DNA from 2 places in the Rhizobium pantanalense genome. Region 2 is predicted to be linked to the other one. Evidence: riboswitches for the same ligand, from Rfam matches in the RefSeq annotation. Region 2 holds a riboswitch; the other holds the start of a gene.
What was found. A riboswitch is a leader RNA that binds a small molecule or an ion and turns the genes downstream of it on or off. The one in region 2 is predicted to bind cobalamin.
Positions count from the first base shown of each region.

Region 1: another riboswitch for cobalamin. It lies ahead of PH558_RS04875 (DUF1636 family protein); the one in region 2 lies ahead of PH558_RS15995 (aromatic ring-hydroxylating oxygenase subunit alpha).

Region 1 is NZ_JAQJCH010000001.1:1,021,050-1,028,977, reverse strand. Features, by position in the region: gene PH558_RS04895 (mechanosensitive ion channel family protein) at 1-2,061, opposite strand, end outside; gene PH558_RS04890 (FecCD family ABC transporter permease) at 2,344-3,360, opposite strand; gene PH558_RS04885 (ABC transporter substrate-binding protein) at 3,423-4,382, opposite strand; gene PH558_RS04880 (ABC transporter ATP-binding protein) at 4,403-5,182, opposite strand; gene PH558_RS04875 (DUF1636 family protein) at 5,193-5,606, opposite strand; cobalamin riboswitch at 5,715-5,931, opposite strand; gene PH558_RS04870 (FAD/NAD(P)-binding protein) at 6,124-7,539, opposite strand; gene PH558_RS04865 (hypothetical protein) at 7,560-7,877, shown strand.
Region 2 is NZ_JAQJCH010000006.1:25,381-33,308, reverse strand. Features, by position in the region: gene PH558_RS16020 (acyl-CoA dehydrogenase family protein) at 1-1,214, opposite strand, end outside; gene PH558_RS16015 (transporter) at 1,502-2,503, shown strand; gene PH558_RS16010 (BA14K family protein) at 2,573-3,040, opposite strand; gene PH558_RS16005 (glycoside hydrolase family 25 protein) at 3,288-4,298, shown strand; gene PH558_RS16000 (FAD-binding oxidoreductase) at 4,344-5,432, opposite strand; gene PH558_RS15995 (aromatic ring-hydroxylating oxygenase subunit alpha) at 5,435-6,679, opposite strand; cobalamin riboswitch at 6,776-6,980, opposite strand; gene PH558_RS15990 (DUF6656 family protein) at 7,330-7,928, shown strand, end outside.

The DNA of each region.
Region 1 (7,928 bases), on a different contig from region 2:
CTGCTTGCGGAAGGTCTCGATCTCGGTCGCGCGCACCGAGATGCGCTTGACGATGCCTTCCGATGTTCCCGAGACGATCCAGTCGCCGACCTTGAAAGGCCGCTCGACCAGAAGGATCAGGCCGGACACGAAGTTCGACACGATATTCTGCAGGCCGAAACCGATACCGACCGAGAGGGCGCTGGCGACGAGTGCCAGGCTGGACAAATCGATGCCGGCAGCGGAAATGGCAAAGATCGCCGCCAATGCTATACCCAGATAGCCTATGCCGGTTCTCACCGAGTTGCGGACACCCAGATCCACCTGCCCGCGCGCCATGACATTGCTGTCGAGCCAGCGCTGGAACCAGCGCGTGACCAGATAGCCGCCCGCAAACAGCAGGATGCCGACGAAGATGCCGAGCAGCGAGATCGACATGTTGCCGATCTTGATCTCGGTAAAGAGCCTGTAGGCAAAGACTTCGAGATCCTGAATGTGAAAGCCCCAGGAGAGCAGTATCAGCGGAATGCCGGTCAGCAGCGCGACGGCGTAGGTCGCAAGCCCAGCTGCAAGACCGGCCTGATCAAGCGCCACTTCACGCAGCTTCAGGCGATTTTCCAGAAAGCGTCCGATGATCGTTTCGGCAAAGACGCCCTGCTTGGATACCGCCTTGCCGAGCTGGAAGCCGAGATACATGGTCGCGATGACGGCGCTCGTCACGATCATCTGCGTTGCCATGAAGCGGGCCAGCCCGACATAGCCGATGAACGAGATGAAGATCACCAATATGCCGAGAACACGGAGAATGATGGCCATGCCATGCGGCCAATGGCGGCCTGGCGCATCCGGATCGCCGTTTTTGGCAAGCATCGGCGAGCCGAAGGATGCCGCAATCAGAATGAGGCCGATCAGCAGTGCCGCCAGAAAGCTCTTGGCCACGGTAACGACGACCGGCGATCCCATGGACTCGCTGATGCGGTCGAAAACGTAATCCAGTCCGTTGACCACAGCCATGGCCTGCAGGCACCAGGTCAGCGAATGCGCCCCCTTGTTCGACAGCTTGACCAAGCGCCAATGCGGCCGGAATGGCGCAAAGACGGCATTACTCAGGCGACCGACAAAATAGACGAGGCCAATGAAACCGAAGACCGCAGCCAGTATCGGCGCGATGTCGGGCCGCAGCACATTGAAATTCGAGAGAAAGAAGAAGGACGTGACGAGAAAGGCGGCCAGAGACAGGGTGCGGATCAGGGTCGACCAGAAGGCAACGGAGAGCCGGCTGATATAGGGCGGATTCTCGATGGCCTCATCCTGCACGTAGTAGCGGCGGAATAGCCGATAACCACCGAAAAGAAATAGCAGCGCAGCGCCGATCGACAGGCAGACGGCGGCCAGAAAGGAGGCAAGCTTCGCCTTGAGCACGAAGCCGATCCAGCTCGTCACGGCGGTACTGAACTTGACGCCCTCATCGACCAGAGCCGCCCCTGCATCGTCGAATGTCGCCGTGGAAACCTCCGTCCGCTTGAATAGCGTCTCGGCAAACAGCCTTCGGCGCATCTCCATGAACTGCATCGCAAGCCGATTGGTCTCCGTGGTCAGATTATCGGCATCGAGGATGACCGCGCTGATCTGGGAGCGTTCGGCATTGAGCCGGTCGCGCTCCTGCGTGACGATCGGAGCCTCAGGCGGTTGGCCTTCCTTGGGTGCAGCACCGAGTTGAGTCAGGCGTGCATCGATTTCGGTGGTACGGGGTTTCAGGCGTGCGGAAATAGCAGCTGTGGTGCGGTTGAGCTCGTCGACTTGGCCGGACAGCGCCACGAGCGCCTCGTCATCCGATGTTGCCTGTTTCGCCGCGTCCTGAAGCGACGCATAAGTCTTCTTCGCTTTGCCAAGGTCGGTGACAGCTGCGTCCAGCAGCCCATTGGCGAGCTGCCCGGGCTGTTGGTCCGTTTGCTGCGACGCTTGGACCGGCTGCTGATCTTGCGCAAGGGCAGCCCCCGCCAGCGGGATGATGGCGGTAAAAACGCCCAATCCCATCAACAAAAGGGACAATAGAAAAAGACGAGATTTCAGCGGGCGCAAGCAGAGCTCCTCGTTGCACATGAAGTCGCAGGCAGTGGATGACCGAAATCGCCGCAAAAATGGAGGCCCGAGTCATCCTATAGTAGGATTGCGAATTCCATAGTCTTTACGCGTACGCCTTGTAAGACAAAGAAAGGCGACACGAAGGCATTCCATGCCCTTATCCTGTCCGGACTCTCGCTCAAAACCGGATATCGCCCGCTCTCATCTTGACGACGACCTGTCGCGCGATCATCGCCCGCCCGGAAATAGGCCACGAAAACACCTTGGCAATGGGTCGATCTATGCGCGCCCGCTCCGTAATATCAGGATGAAGGCGATGCCTCCGGCAAGCCCGGTGACCACGCCGATCGGCATGTCCTCCGGAGCCATCACCAGGCGCGCGACGACATCAGCCCAGATCAACGTCAGTGCGCCGAAAGCGGCGCTCAGCGGCACCACGCGCACATTGTCGCCGCCCACGATTAGCCGCACGAAATGCGGCACCATCAACCCGACGAAACCGATTGCGCCTGAAAAGGCGACCATCACGCCGGTCAGCAGCGCCGTGATAACGAAGAATAGCAAGCGAAACTGTGCAACGGCAATGCCAAGCGTGACGGCCGTTTCATCGCCCATCGCAAGTGCATTGAGCTCCCTCGTCTTCGGGAGAAGCAAGGCGAGGCAGAGCAGCAGGATGCCGGCGGGATAGATAAGATGCTGCCATTGTGCCAGTCCTAACCCGCCCAGCATCCAGAAGACAACCGTGTTGGCAGCTCTGGGATCGCCCAGAAAAATCAGGAGGTTGCCAAGCGCCGTGAACACGAAGGCAACCGCCACGCCCGACAGAACGAGCCGATCGGCCGATTGCGAGCGCGTCAGCCGCGTCGTCAGCCCGACGGCTGCGGTTGCGAGCAAGGCGCCGGCAAAAGCGAACAACGGCACCGTCAACAGGCCGAGGATCAGCCCGGTGTGCAACAGCGCCAGAATGGCGCCGAATGCTGCCCCGGAGGAGACGCCGAGGAGATGCGGGTCCGCCAATGGATTTCGCGTCAGCGCCTGCAGGACGGCGCCGGTGATGGCAAGCCCCGCCCCGACGAGCGCCGCCAGAACGACACGCGGGAAACGGACGTCCCAGACAATGCTTTCCTGCCCGCTGGACCAGGTGACCGGAAAGGCACCAACGTGCAGTCTGTTGCCGATGATCGACCAGACGGTGGAGAACGGAATGGATGCCGAACCGAGCGACACACCGGCGGTGATCGACAGAATGAAGCCTATGGCGAGCATGGAGATGAGAATGGAGAGATTGAGGCGCATGCTTGAATCTTGAGGAAGAGATCCGCCCCATGATCGACTGGACGGATCGGCATTGTAGACGATTACATGGCGCTCGGATGAAAGGCTTTGGCCAGCGTGGCGATGGCCTCGATGTTGCGCGGCCCCGGTGTCGCCTCCACATAAGGCAGCACGACGAAGCGGTCATTCCTCACGGCATCGATATTCTTGAAGGCCGGATTGCCCTTGAGAAAGGCGATCTTCTGGGCGGCGGTCACCTGGCCGTAATCGACGATGACGATCACTTCCGGGTTCTTCTCGATGACCGGCTCCCAGGACACTTCAGTCCAGCTCTTCTCGACGTCGTCCATCACATTGACGCCGCCGGCAGCCTCGATCAAGGCAGTCGGAATGCCGAAACGCCCCGATGTGAACGGCTTTTCCTCACCGGAGTCATAGACGAAAACGCTGGTCGGCTTGTCGACATGACCGATCCTCGCCTGGATCTCGGCAAGCTGCTTGCGATAGCCGGCGACGAGCGCTTCCGCCTTGTCCTCGACGCGGAAGATCCTGCCGAGATTGAGGAGATCCACGAACATGTCGTCCATGGTCGGCTTGTTCTTCTGCATGACGAAGATGCAGGATTCGGTCAGCTCATAAACCTTGATGCCGAAGGGTGCGAGCGTTTCCGGAGTTACCTCGCCGCCGACCTTCATGCCGTAGTTCCAGCCGGCAAAGAAGAAATCCGCATTGGCGCCGAGCAGCACCTCCTTGCTCGGATATTTCGGCGACAGCTCCGGCAGTTCCTTCACGCCGTCACGCAGCTTCTCATCCAGCGTCTTCCAGCCGGAAATGCCGGTATAGCCGACCATGCGGTCCTGCAGCTTCAGCGCCAGCATCATCTCGGTCAGGTTGACATCGTTGGAAACGGCCCGCTCCGGCGCTTTGTCGAAGGTTACATCGCGATTGCAGCTGCGCACGGTGACGGGCTCGGCGAATGTCGTGCCCGCAAACAGGCTTCCGATAAGCAAGGCCGCCGCAGACAGGGATATGCGAGAAAACATGAATAACTCCAATGATCGTATTATCGAAGGGAAAAGGAAAATCGCTGCGGGCCGCCGTCGGTGCGATGCAGCCGCGTACCAACCCTGAAAGCGCTCGAGACCTGCGCCACAGTCAGGACTTCGGCAGGTTCGCCGTGGCCCATGAGCCGCCCGCAATCCATTACGGCGATCTGCGTCGCAAAATCAGCAGCGAGATTGATATCGTGCAGCGTCGTAACGACCGTCGGGCCGAGTCCCTTGAGTAGCTCAAGAATCTCAAGCTGGTGTCGGATATCGAGGTGATTTGTGGGTTCGTCGAGGATGATGAGCTCCGGTTCCTGTGCCAAGGCACGGGCGATCAGCGTCCGTTGCTTCTCGCCACCCGACAGCGACGCGAATTGCCGCAGTGCCAAAGACTCCAGTTCCAGGCGGGCGAGCGCCTTGGTCGTGACGTCATGGTCGCGATCGCTCCAGCGTGCCATGCCCTTGCGGTGCGGGATACGGCCCATCAACACCACGTCGCGCACGCTGAAGGGAAAATCACCTGGCGTCTCCTGCGGCACGACGGCGATGCGCTGCGCCGCCTCCCGCGGACCGATAGACCAAAGATCGATGCCGTCGAGACGCACCGAACCTCGTTGCGGCTTGAGGCCGCGATAGAGGCAGCGCAGCAAGGTCGACTTGCCGGCTCCGTTCGGACCGATGATCGCAAGCCGGGCGCCGGCCTCGACTGATAGCGTGATGCCGCTGATGATCGGCATTGCCTTCTGGGGACCCCAGCTGATGCCGTCTGCTTGCAGTCGCGCGCTTCGTTCGGACATGATCCGGCTCCTATTGCAATACGACCAGCTGTCGTTCGGCTGAAACGATGGCGGCGGGAATGCGTGCGAGGGTCTTGCCTGCCAGTGCTCTCTGGCGTTCGTTTTCGCGGGTCAGCCCATCGGGGCGATCCCGATAAAGCTTCGCGAAGGAGACAAGCGCGCCGATATCGCCCGCATCCTCGATGTCACCGAAGAGGTACGTCGCCTTCGCCGTGGCCTGGAAAGCGACCGTGCACGGCCGTTCGCAGCCCGCCATGCAGACACTGCCTTCCAGGCTGAAATCATCCGCGAGTGCGGCGCCAGCCTGGGAGATCGCCATCTGCAAATGTTTCAAGAGCTCGAGGCCCGGCCGGCAGGGTTTGCCGACATGACGGCAGTTGGTGCACACGGTGATCCGGTGCGTCGCCTCTTTTGTATTATCCATGAGATGCCTCCCGGAGATTTCGCCGGAGGCACAGTCAAGATAGGGCCAGCGGACGCAGCGGCGCCCTCGCCCAACCACTGATTTTCCATCGGAACACCCCGTCCGTTGCGGTTGATATCGTCGATGGCAGGTCTCCTGGCTCGCGGGTCACAACTCGTTCGCGCCTTCCCGGCTTGACGCCAGTGGCATATTGCGAACGCGCTCTCCGCTTACAGTTGCGGGGGCAGCCACGGTTTTGGCCCCTGATGGGTAATCCGCACCGTGTTCCCTTTTCAGCCGCCATCCGGATCGATCCGAAAGCAGCACCATCGGCGGTATTCATGTCATAGAAAGCGGATGCGGGCAACGGCGATGTCATATGCGCTTTCATTTGTCCTGGAGCCTTGGCTTGAATAGTCATTTGTTACGTTATTACATAACAAATGACAAGCCATTATCTCCGCTCGAAGCCGCAACTGCGATATGCATGTTCGGAGGCGCTCAATCGCGATCAAGAATGAAAGAAACCGCAGGGCTGTCAGACCGCCTTGCACTGAGGATGAAAACGCTCCGCGACGCTCTCTGCCGCCGCATAGGCTTGCGTCACGATCTCAGGTACCAGATCGATGTCGGGGAGACTTCCAAGTCCCAGGGGACCAATCGCAAAAAGCCCCTCTGTCGTGCGCCCGTTGACCTCGAGCGAGCCTGTCGCCTCCACGGCGAGACCGAGGCCAAGCTCGTCCGGCACCGCGAGGCCGGCGTCGATGAGGCTACGCAGCAAGGGTGCATTCAGATCCGGCGCCTGGCACCGACAGTCGATTACATCGTCGGCGTAGAGCTGCTCGGTCTCCTGCCGACCAGCCGGCTTCAAAACCAGCCCGGTGGGCGTGCGGCGAATAAAATGACCACGCCGCAGCAGTGTATTGCCCTCGGCAAGCTCCTGATTGAGGCGCACATGCAGCGCCTCGGGCAACCGATTGCGATGGCTATCGTAAAGCGCCCGCAAATGGCGGTTGAACTGCTGCTTCTGCCCCGCCGGCAGGGATCGCCAAAGCGAGCGCGCATGCTTGCGCAAGCCGTTCATGACGGATTGCCAGCTCTGGCCGTTCGCCTCCGCCTCGCCGCAAGCCTTGCGGACGAAGCGAACGATCTCGCTGAGCTTGCCGGGCATCTCGTCGGCAGGGAAAACCGGGTCAGCATTGTTGCGCGTGTGGCTCTGCGGCAGAAAGCCTCGCCGCGAAACGATGGTGATCTGTCCCGTATAGCCGTTCTCGCGCATCTGCAGCAGCCGATCGACGACGCGCAGGCCGCTTCCGAGCAGGATCGTATGCGGTCGCGACACGAGACGACGCGCCCGCACCGTCGTCGGCACGGTCGCGAGATCGCTGGCCTGGAATTCGTGATCGCTAATGCCATAGCCTGTCGCCAGCACCACCATGTCGAAAGGCGCATTGGCGGCGCCATCGCTTTCCACTACGAACCGGCCGCCACGAACACGCCGAAGCGCGAAGACCGTCTCGCTGCTGACCTGCACCGCCACATCCCGCCGTGACGAGAAGGCTTCCGAAAAGCGCTGATAGACGTAGTCGCTGAAAATGCTCTTCGGCACGAAGATCTGTAAAAAACCGGGTATGGCGGCGGGGACGGCGCTGCGGAAAGGCGCATTGCCGCAAAGCCATTGATTGAAGTCGTCAGGATCTCCCGCGGAAACGGAAAGATCGCGAACACGGCTGTTGAGAATTTCACTGCTATGTCCGGAGGCGAGCGCCTGTCCGCCGCTGACGGTGGAATTAGGATCGAAAAGCTGCAGATGGAAGGGAAAGCGAACCGTCTTCATCAGGGCGATCGCCATCATCATGCCGGAAAAACCGCGCCCGATCACGGCAATGCGGGGCATCGCATAAGGCCGCGCCGTCGCGTTCGTCCTGGCGGAAAAGAATCCCTGAACCGTCATATCAACTCCTGGGGCGAGAGGTGGTCGATCATGCCTTTCTTGGGCTTGCTGACTTCACAGGTCCGGAAACACAGAGCCGATATCCGGGCCTCGGCAACCTTGGAACTGCGGCCGACAGAACGCACGAAAGCCGCTTCCGTTCTCAATACGCGTCGCGCTTCTTCAATCAGGACCCTTCCAAAATGAAAGATGCGACAGGCAGGTCCAACTCTGATCCAACACCAGATGCCTGCAATCAGCCGCCACATGATTACTTCGTCAAAAGCCATCAGGCAGCAGAATTATTGCCATTGTCTACTTATTTAGTCGTATATGAAAGCGCGAAAACGCTCCGCTAGCAAGTGCTTTCTTGTCCGGACGGAATAGGGTCGACCAAGCTGCGGTACAGA
Region 2 (7,928 bases):
CCGGCATCGGTGGAGAAGGACTTGGCGACCGGCGTCAGCAATGCTGCACGCTCCTGCCAATATTTTGCCCTCTCCGGATCGCGCTGCGACATGTCGATCGCCTGTGCACAGGCGTAGCAGATCGCGCGCGAGCCCTGCGTCAGGGCTTTCATCGTCAGCAGCATACGCGCAACATCGGGATGTTCGATGATGGGGCTCATGCCTGATACGGCCGTGCCCGGCGCGCGGCCCTGGGTGCGCTCCCGGGCATAAGCGATGGCCTTCTGGGTTGCCGCTTCGGCAATCGCCACGCCCTGGATGCCGACTGCGAGACGCGCGTTGTTCATCATCGTGAACATGCAGGCCAGGCCTTTATTTTCCTCGCCAACGAGCCAACCGACGGCGCCCTTTTCCGCACCATATTTGCCATCGCCATAGATCATCGTGCAGGTCGGTGAACCATGAATGCCGAGCTTATGTTCCAGCGAATGCACGAAAAGATCGTTGCGGCCGCCGAGCGAGCCATCCTCATTCACAAGGAATTTCGGCACGAGAAACAGCGAAATGCCGCGCGTGCCGGCCGGCGCATCCGGAAGGCGGGCGAGAACGAGATGGATGATGTTCTCGGTCGCTTCGTGATCGCCCCAGGTGATGAAAATTTTCTGGCCAAAGATGCGATAGGTGCCGTCATCGCGGCGTTCGGCGCGGGAGCGCAGAGCGCCGACATCGGAACCCGCATGCGGCTCCGTCAGGTTCATGGTGCCCGTCCACTCGCCCGAGACGAGCTTTGCCAGATATGTCTTCATGAGGTCTTCGCTGCCGTGAGCCCGTAACGCTTCGACCGCCCCCATGGTCAGCGTCGGGGCGAGGCCGAAGGCCATCGAAGCGGAATTCCACATTTCCAGCGTCGCGATATTCAGCATGTGCGGCAGACCCTGCCCACCGAACTCCTCGGGCGCGGTCAGGCCATTCCAGCCACCAGCGATCCAGTCGCGGTAGAGCTTCTCCCAGCCATCGGGAAGAACCACCTTGCCATCCGCCAGCCTCGCGCCTTGTTTGTCGCCATTCTCGGCAAGCGGCTCCACCTCGTCGCCGGCGAAACGCCCGGCTTCCGACAGGATGGCATCGACAAGATCGGTGCTGAGATCGCCAAGAACGCCCTCTTCCATGGCGCGCTCCATGCCGGCGACATATTTCAGCGTGAACGCGATTTCTTCGACAGGCGCCTTGTACATGATGATTTCCTCCGGATCGATACTGGCAATGACCCGCCTCTCCGGACCGTCGGCCATTTGTGGCTATAGCTAGTTTATTTTTACGTAAACGTCAATTTTCTCAAATTGCAAGAAGCATCGATTCCATCATCTCGCGAACCCGAACGTGACATGCGTCTTACGCGCGCCGAGCGGCCGTGACATCGCCGCCTACATCCGCGATTATTCCGCCCAAGCAGCGACTTGCATAAACAATCGTCATGAACGAAGACTAAGGCAACTGTTCAGACAATGCGAACGATGCCCCCATGAACACGCTCACGTCAGCCAACACCATACCAGGCTTTATCTGGGCATACCGCCTCCGTCCCGGCGAAACCAAGCCGGAGCGCCTGCCTGACGATACCGATCGTTCGAGGCTGTTCGGCGACGACGGCTTTCTCTGGCTGCATCTCAATCTTGTGGATGCCCGGGTGCCGGCCTTCCTCGAGGATGCGCCGGGGCTGAACGAAGCCGCCCGCATAGCGCTGACCACGCATGAGACACATGCAACGATTACGGTCGACGAGCAGATGCTTTTCGGCACATTGGTCGACTTCCAGCGCGACTTTGCCCACAACACCCACGACATCGGCTGGCTGCATTTCGCACTGACTGATCGCCTGCTGATAACAACCCGGCTGCAGCCGCTGCGCAGCCTGGACCGGACCCGGGTGCTGATCGAAAAAAACGCCGCACGGTTTTCCAATCCCGTTGATATTTTCGAGCTGATCGTCGTCGAGTTCCAACGAACCCTGATCTCCGTCGTCATCGAAATCAGCGAAGAGCTGAATGGCATCGAGGATTTCGTCCACGGCAATACGTCGCGCGACGAGCGTGCCAAGCTGCCGCCCATCCGCAGGACCATCGTGCGCCTGCATCGCCATTTGCGGACCGTTCTTTCGCTGATGCGCCACGCCGCTGCCTCCGACGACGAGGAGATGCCGCTCGGCTTCGAGGATGTCGCCGGCCGGCTGACGGGGCGCCTAGAAGCGGTCGAGCACGACGTCTATGCGCTGCAGGAACGGGCCAGGCTGCTGCACGAAGAGATCGATTCGAAGCTTGCCTCCGAGATCAATCGGCATCTCTATATCCTGTCGATCATGACCGCTTTTCTGCTGCCCCCGACATTGGTGACCGGCTTCTTCGGCATGAACACATCGGGCCTGCCGCTGGCGGGCGGCGCAAGCGGCACCGGATATGCGGTGGGGTTCATCATCGCCTCCATGCTGCTGGCATGGTGGCTGCTCAGGCGGGTCAATATTCTCTGACGTCAAAGTATGAAAAAGCCGCCCGGCGAGAAACCGGACGGCTGGCATTTGTCGTTCTGAAATTACCGCTTAGAAATACGGCGAATAGCACTGACGGCGCGGGCCGGAATTCGGCTGGAACGTATTGTCGTAAGCGCGATAGGAGCGATAGCGCGACTCGCACCAGGCGACGTGGCGTGGATTGATGCCGGCACTCGGAGCCGGAGCCGGCGCGTAATAGCGCGGCTGGCTGGCGATCGCGCCGCCCACGAGAGCACCGGCGCCGAACGCTGCCAGCGGGAACCAATAGCCGTCATAATAGCGATAACCGCGACGATAGCCCGGATAGCCGCGATAGCCTCCATACCAGCCACGGCGATAATAGCCGCCGTGACGCCATTGAACCTGTTCGACATTGCCAGGCGCGGCCTGGGCGGGCGCGGACTGCCTTACGATCGGCGCGGCGGGCATCTGCATGGCGAAAGACGGTGTGAAGCTCGTCAGGGCAACGGCAGCCGTTACGGCGACTGTCGCGATTTTTGCACGGAAACCAAGCATTTTCATCTCCATTCCCTGGTTCGACTTGGCACTCAAGTCTGTAGGCGTTTCATGTCGGGAATGCTTCCCGAGCAAGGTTTCGCTGCCTGCTTCGTCGCATATCCGAATAGACGACAAAGAACGCGGCAGCGCGTTATTTAGTTCCTCAAATCCCTACCGATTTAAGGAGTTACGAGGGGCTCCACGATGAATTTATAGTGATTGCTTTCTTAACCCAAGATTAACCAGCAATCCTTACTATTATTTCATGAAAGGATACCGAAAGAGTAACCTCCTCATTTACGGCTTGCTGACGATCCTGGCCCTGATGGGGCCGGTCTCCAAGCCTTCGGCCGGCGAAAGCCCGCCCTGGGGCGATCCGAAAAACGCCCTGATTGTCGATGCTTACGAGCTGAACACCATCAACTGGAACGCGTTTCTGCAGGACAAACGGATAGCCGGCTTCATCTCCAAGGCCTCCGACGGATTGCCCGAAAGCTTCAGCTGCACCGGCGATCACGGCGGCGATACGGTGGCCCATTGCAGGACGATGTGGCGCAAATACGCAGTCAGCCGTGAGCTCTTTCAAACGCGCCGCATGCTGGCAAAGGCGAATGGTCTGTTATGGGGCGCCTATCATCTGGGGCGGCCCGGCAATCCGATCGACCAGGCCAATCATTTTCTCGATTATGCCGATCCACAGCCGGATGAGCTGATGGTGCTCGATATCGACGGCATGGACACGACGCAGTTCATGTCACTCGACGATGCGCAGATCTATGTCGCCCACATCAAGGTCAGGACCGGGCGCTACCCCATTCTCTACGTCAATCACAACACGGCGCGATACATAGCCGACCACCGGGGCACCTATCCGCTGCTGTCGCGGCTGCCCTTGTGGTATGCACGCTACAAGCCTGATGTCAAAGGCACTTTTCCACTCGGCAACTGGGACAATTATGCCATTTGGCAGTTCGCTTCTTCAGACAATTGCTCGGAGAAAAGCTGCCCCTATCGCGTGCCGGGCACGCTCACCGATATCGATGTCAATGTCGTGCCGATGACGAAAATTCAGCTCGCCAAGATCTGGCCGCAGGGCGATCTCCTTCCGGCCAAGCCGCTGCCCGCGCCGGACCTGACGATCGCGCTCGCACAGATGTGCAGCGGGCCGCGCCAGACGCTCGTCTCGCTCATGGCCGATATCGACCCGGTCGTCACGGCGTCAACGCCGCAATCGAAGCCGGTCGAGATCAACGAACTGAATTACCAGGATTTCTAGAGCGGATTTAGACTTTAGGTCGAATAGACCTAAAGTCGTCCGGCTCTAGGCCTCGACCTGGACGTCCGTCTTCGGGCGCGAACAGCAGGCGAGGATATAGCCCTCGTCGATCTCGTCATCGAGAATGCCGCCATTGTGGCTCATCTCGACTTCGCCCGAAAGCTTCAACACCCGGCATGTGCCGCAGAGGCCGGATTCGCAGGCCGCACCGATGCGCACGCCGGCACCGCGCGCCGCCTGAAGCACGGTCTGCCCCGCCGCGCAGACGACATCCTTGCCAGCCATGGTGAAGCGGATCGTCGTCGCGGCCTCGCCCGATGCATCATCGGAAACCTCCGCAAGCGGCGTTGCCGCATTGGCCGGCTGGAAGCTTTCCTGATGGTAGCGCGACATGTCGAAGCCATGGGCTTCCAGCATGGAGCGCACGGCATCCATGAAGACTTCCGGGCCGCAGCAGAAGATCGTCCGATCCATGAAATCCGGCGCCAGCAAACCGATCTTCGCCTTGTCGATGCGGCCCTTCAACCCCGACCAGAGATCCGTCCGGCCGCAGCCTTCGACGATGAAGCCGAGATTGAGGTTCGGCATGAAGCGCGCGAGATATTCGAGCTCCGAGCGGAAAATGATATCGGCCGGGCCGCGCGAGCAGTTGACGAAGGTGATATCAGACAGCGGTGCGATATCGGACATGTAGCGCGTCATCGACATCATCGGCGTGATGCCGGAGCCGGCAGAGATGAAGAGGTATTTCTCGCCGGGATGACGGATATGGCTGAAGTCGCCGAGCGGGCCGAACGCCTTGATGCGCATGCCCGGCTTCAGGTTCTCGAACATCCAGCGCGTGCCGATGCTGTCCTTCTGCGCCTTCACCGTCACGGCGACCGAGAAGGGCCGCGACGGCGTCGACGACAGCGTATAGGTGCGCATGACCGGCTCCGGAGCCGTCGGCAGCTCCAGCGTCACGAACTGGCCCGGCAGATAGCGGAACCAGTTGTCCTTGTCGGAGCGGAACGTGAAGGTCATCACGTCGGGCGCTTCGGGCGTTGCCGAGAGGCATTCGAGCACATGCTGCCTGTCATTCCAGGGCTGCATCTGATCGAGGTGGCGATGCGGAAGGGAGACGGTCATGTTCATGCTCAGGCAACCGCCGACAGCTTGGCTTGGTCGCCCTGCAGCCGGTTGATCATGAACGTCGTGTACCATTCGACGAACTGCATGACGCCACCTTCGTGGATTTCCGAATAGGGACCGGGCTCATAGGCCGGCGAGCGGATGCCGAAGGCATTTTCCTCGACGATGCGGCGGTCCTGATCGTTGGTTTCGGTCCAGACGTGGGTCAGCTCTTCCAGATTATAGTCGACACCTTCGACGGCATCCTTATGGACGAGCCACTTCGTGGTCACGGCGGTTTCCTCGGCGCTGATCGGCAGGACACGGAAGGAAATCGCGTGGTCGCCGAGCATGTGGTTCCACGTCGTCGGATAGTGGAACAGCAGCATGGTGCCGATGCCGTTGATCGTCACGTCGGATGAGAGCGGCCGCCTGACGGCGTTCTGGCCCGACATGGTGTAGCTTTCGGCCCCTTCGATCAGCGGCATGCGCGCGGCGCGGAACTGGCCATCCGGCGAGATCTTGAACTCGCTCGGCAGGCCGGCGGCTTCGCAGCGCTGCCAGTGTTCGGCGATGACGGGGTCATTCATCGCGCCTTGCACGCCGGTGACGGTCGGCGCTTCCGGGAAGGTGCGGCAAAGCTCGGGGTGATTGGCCGCGCAATGGTAGCATTCGCGGTTATTTTCCCAGACGAGCTTCCAGTTGCCCTTTTCGATGATGGTGCTCTGGAAGGCGACCTTGGCTTCGCTGATGCGGTGCGGTGCCATGTAGGGCTCGATCGTGGCGCGAACCGGGGCGAAATCGGGAACGTTCTGCGCGAGGCAGATGAAGATGTAGCCGCCGACGCTTTCGCAGTGAACCGGCTTCAGCGAATATTGGCTCTTGTCGAAATCCTCCGCCATCTGGCGGGCGAAGAGCAGCGAGCCGTCGAGCTCGTAGGTCCACTGGTGATAGGGGCAGACGAGCTTTGCCGAGGAGCCGCGCTCAGTGGTGCAGACACGCGAGCCGCGATGGCGACAGCTATTGTGGAAGGCGCGGATGACCTGATCGCGGCCGCGAACGATCACGACGGGATAATCGCCGATCTGGACGGTGAAATAATTGCCCGCGCGCGGCACTTCGCAATCATGGCCGATGAACAGCCAGTCGCGATAGTAGATCGTCTCCATATCGAGCTTGAAGTAATCCGGATCGGTGTAGAACGGTTGCTCAAGGCTGAAACCCGTCCGGTGGTTCTTCAGTTGCCGCAGAACTTTGCTGCCGATGTCCATTTGCCTATCCTTAGCAGTACCAGGAGGCGGGCAAAGGACATGCGCGGCCGATTGGGAGCGGCCAAAAGCAATGTCCCGACCACCCGCCGCGGTCAGTAAACCTATGTGCCCAAGGCTGGTTTCCGGGCTCTGGAGCGGCGCTGTTTCCAGAGCCCCATGGCACCTTCCCAGGTCGATCCGACCCAGTGGCTTTATCCGCCATGCCTCACTCCACCACCGTTGCGGGGGCAGCGCCGGATTTTGACCGGCTTCCCAATTCTCCGTCTCCCTAGCAGACGGCACCTTGAGATTGATGGCATCATAGCTCCCGGCTCCGCCAGCCGCTGCGCTGCAATGCGACATCGGCTCCGAAATTGACGACAGGCGATACGGGACGTCTGGACGGTTGCATGTCGTGAGAATATTGGAAGGTGATTCAATCATTTACTCGCCCGCGCGAGAGGTGGCCTGAGCATCGCATTTGCATTCTGCCAATGACGCTTTATTCTGATTGCGACAAGCCCGCGAACGGCCGCTATTCAGGAGAATAAGTGCGTGGCGGAAAGCGCCTGCAGAGTCGGTAGCGAGAGTTTTCGCTCAGGCGCGATTAAGCTCGGCTCAAGCTCCGTAATCCATCATGTCCTCCGAAGAGTTTTATAGCGAGATCCGGCATGGCCAAACTCAGATATTTCGACGCTGGGAAGCCCGCCGAGCCCGAACCGGCGCCAGCGGTATCGACGACGGGATACACAGAATTCCTGCGCACCGGCCGCATCAACCGCAACAGACTACACTGGCTGCCGGAAGAGCGGGAATACCTTACCCACGAGCAGGTGGCTGTGCGCACGGCACAGAAGCTCAGGGATGCCGGCGAAAAGACCCATGACCGGCTCAACAGCTTTCACAAGTCCATCCGCTTTCCGAAGCTCATCTTTCACCACACGCTGAAGGACACGCCGCATCTCGGCTATTGCCATGTCACTGCCGCGAGGACGCAATTCGCTCAATATGAGCAGGTGAACTGGGCCTTCTACATCGCCAACTTCTTTGCTCGGATCGGCCAGGAAGAGAATTTCTTCGAGGACATCAGCCTCAAATATTCGCGAATGTATTTCGCGGTCGCGATCCATCCGGACAGGCAAGCCGAAGACAAGAAGCTGACGATCAACCGCGACGTCAGAGGTAATGGCGTGCTGTTCCACACCCACGACCCGCAGATCGCCATCCGCAATGTTCTTCTCCTCGGCGCGCGCAACGAGCAGCTTCGCGA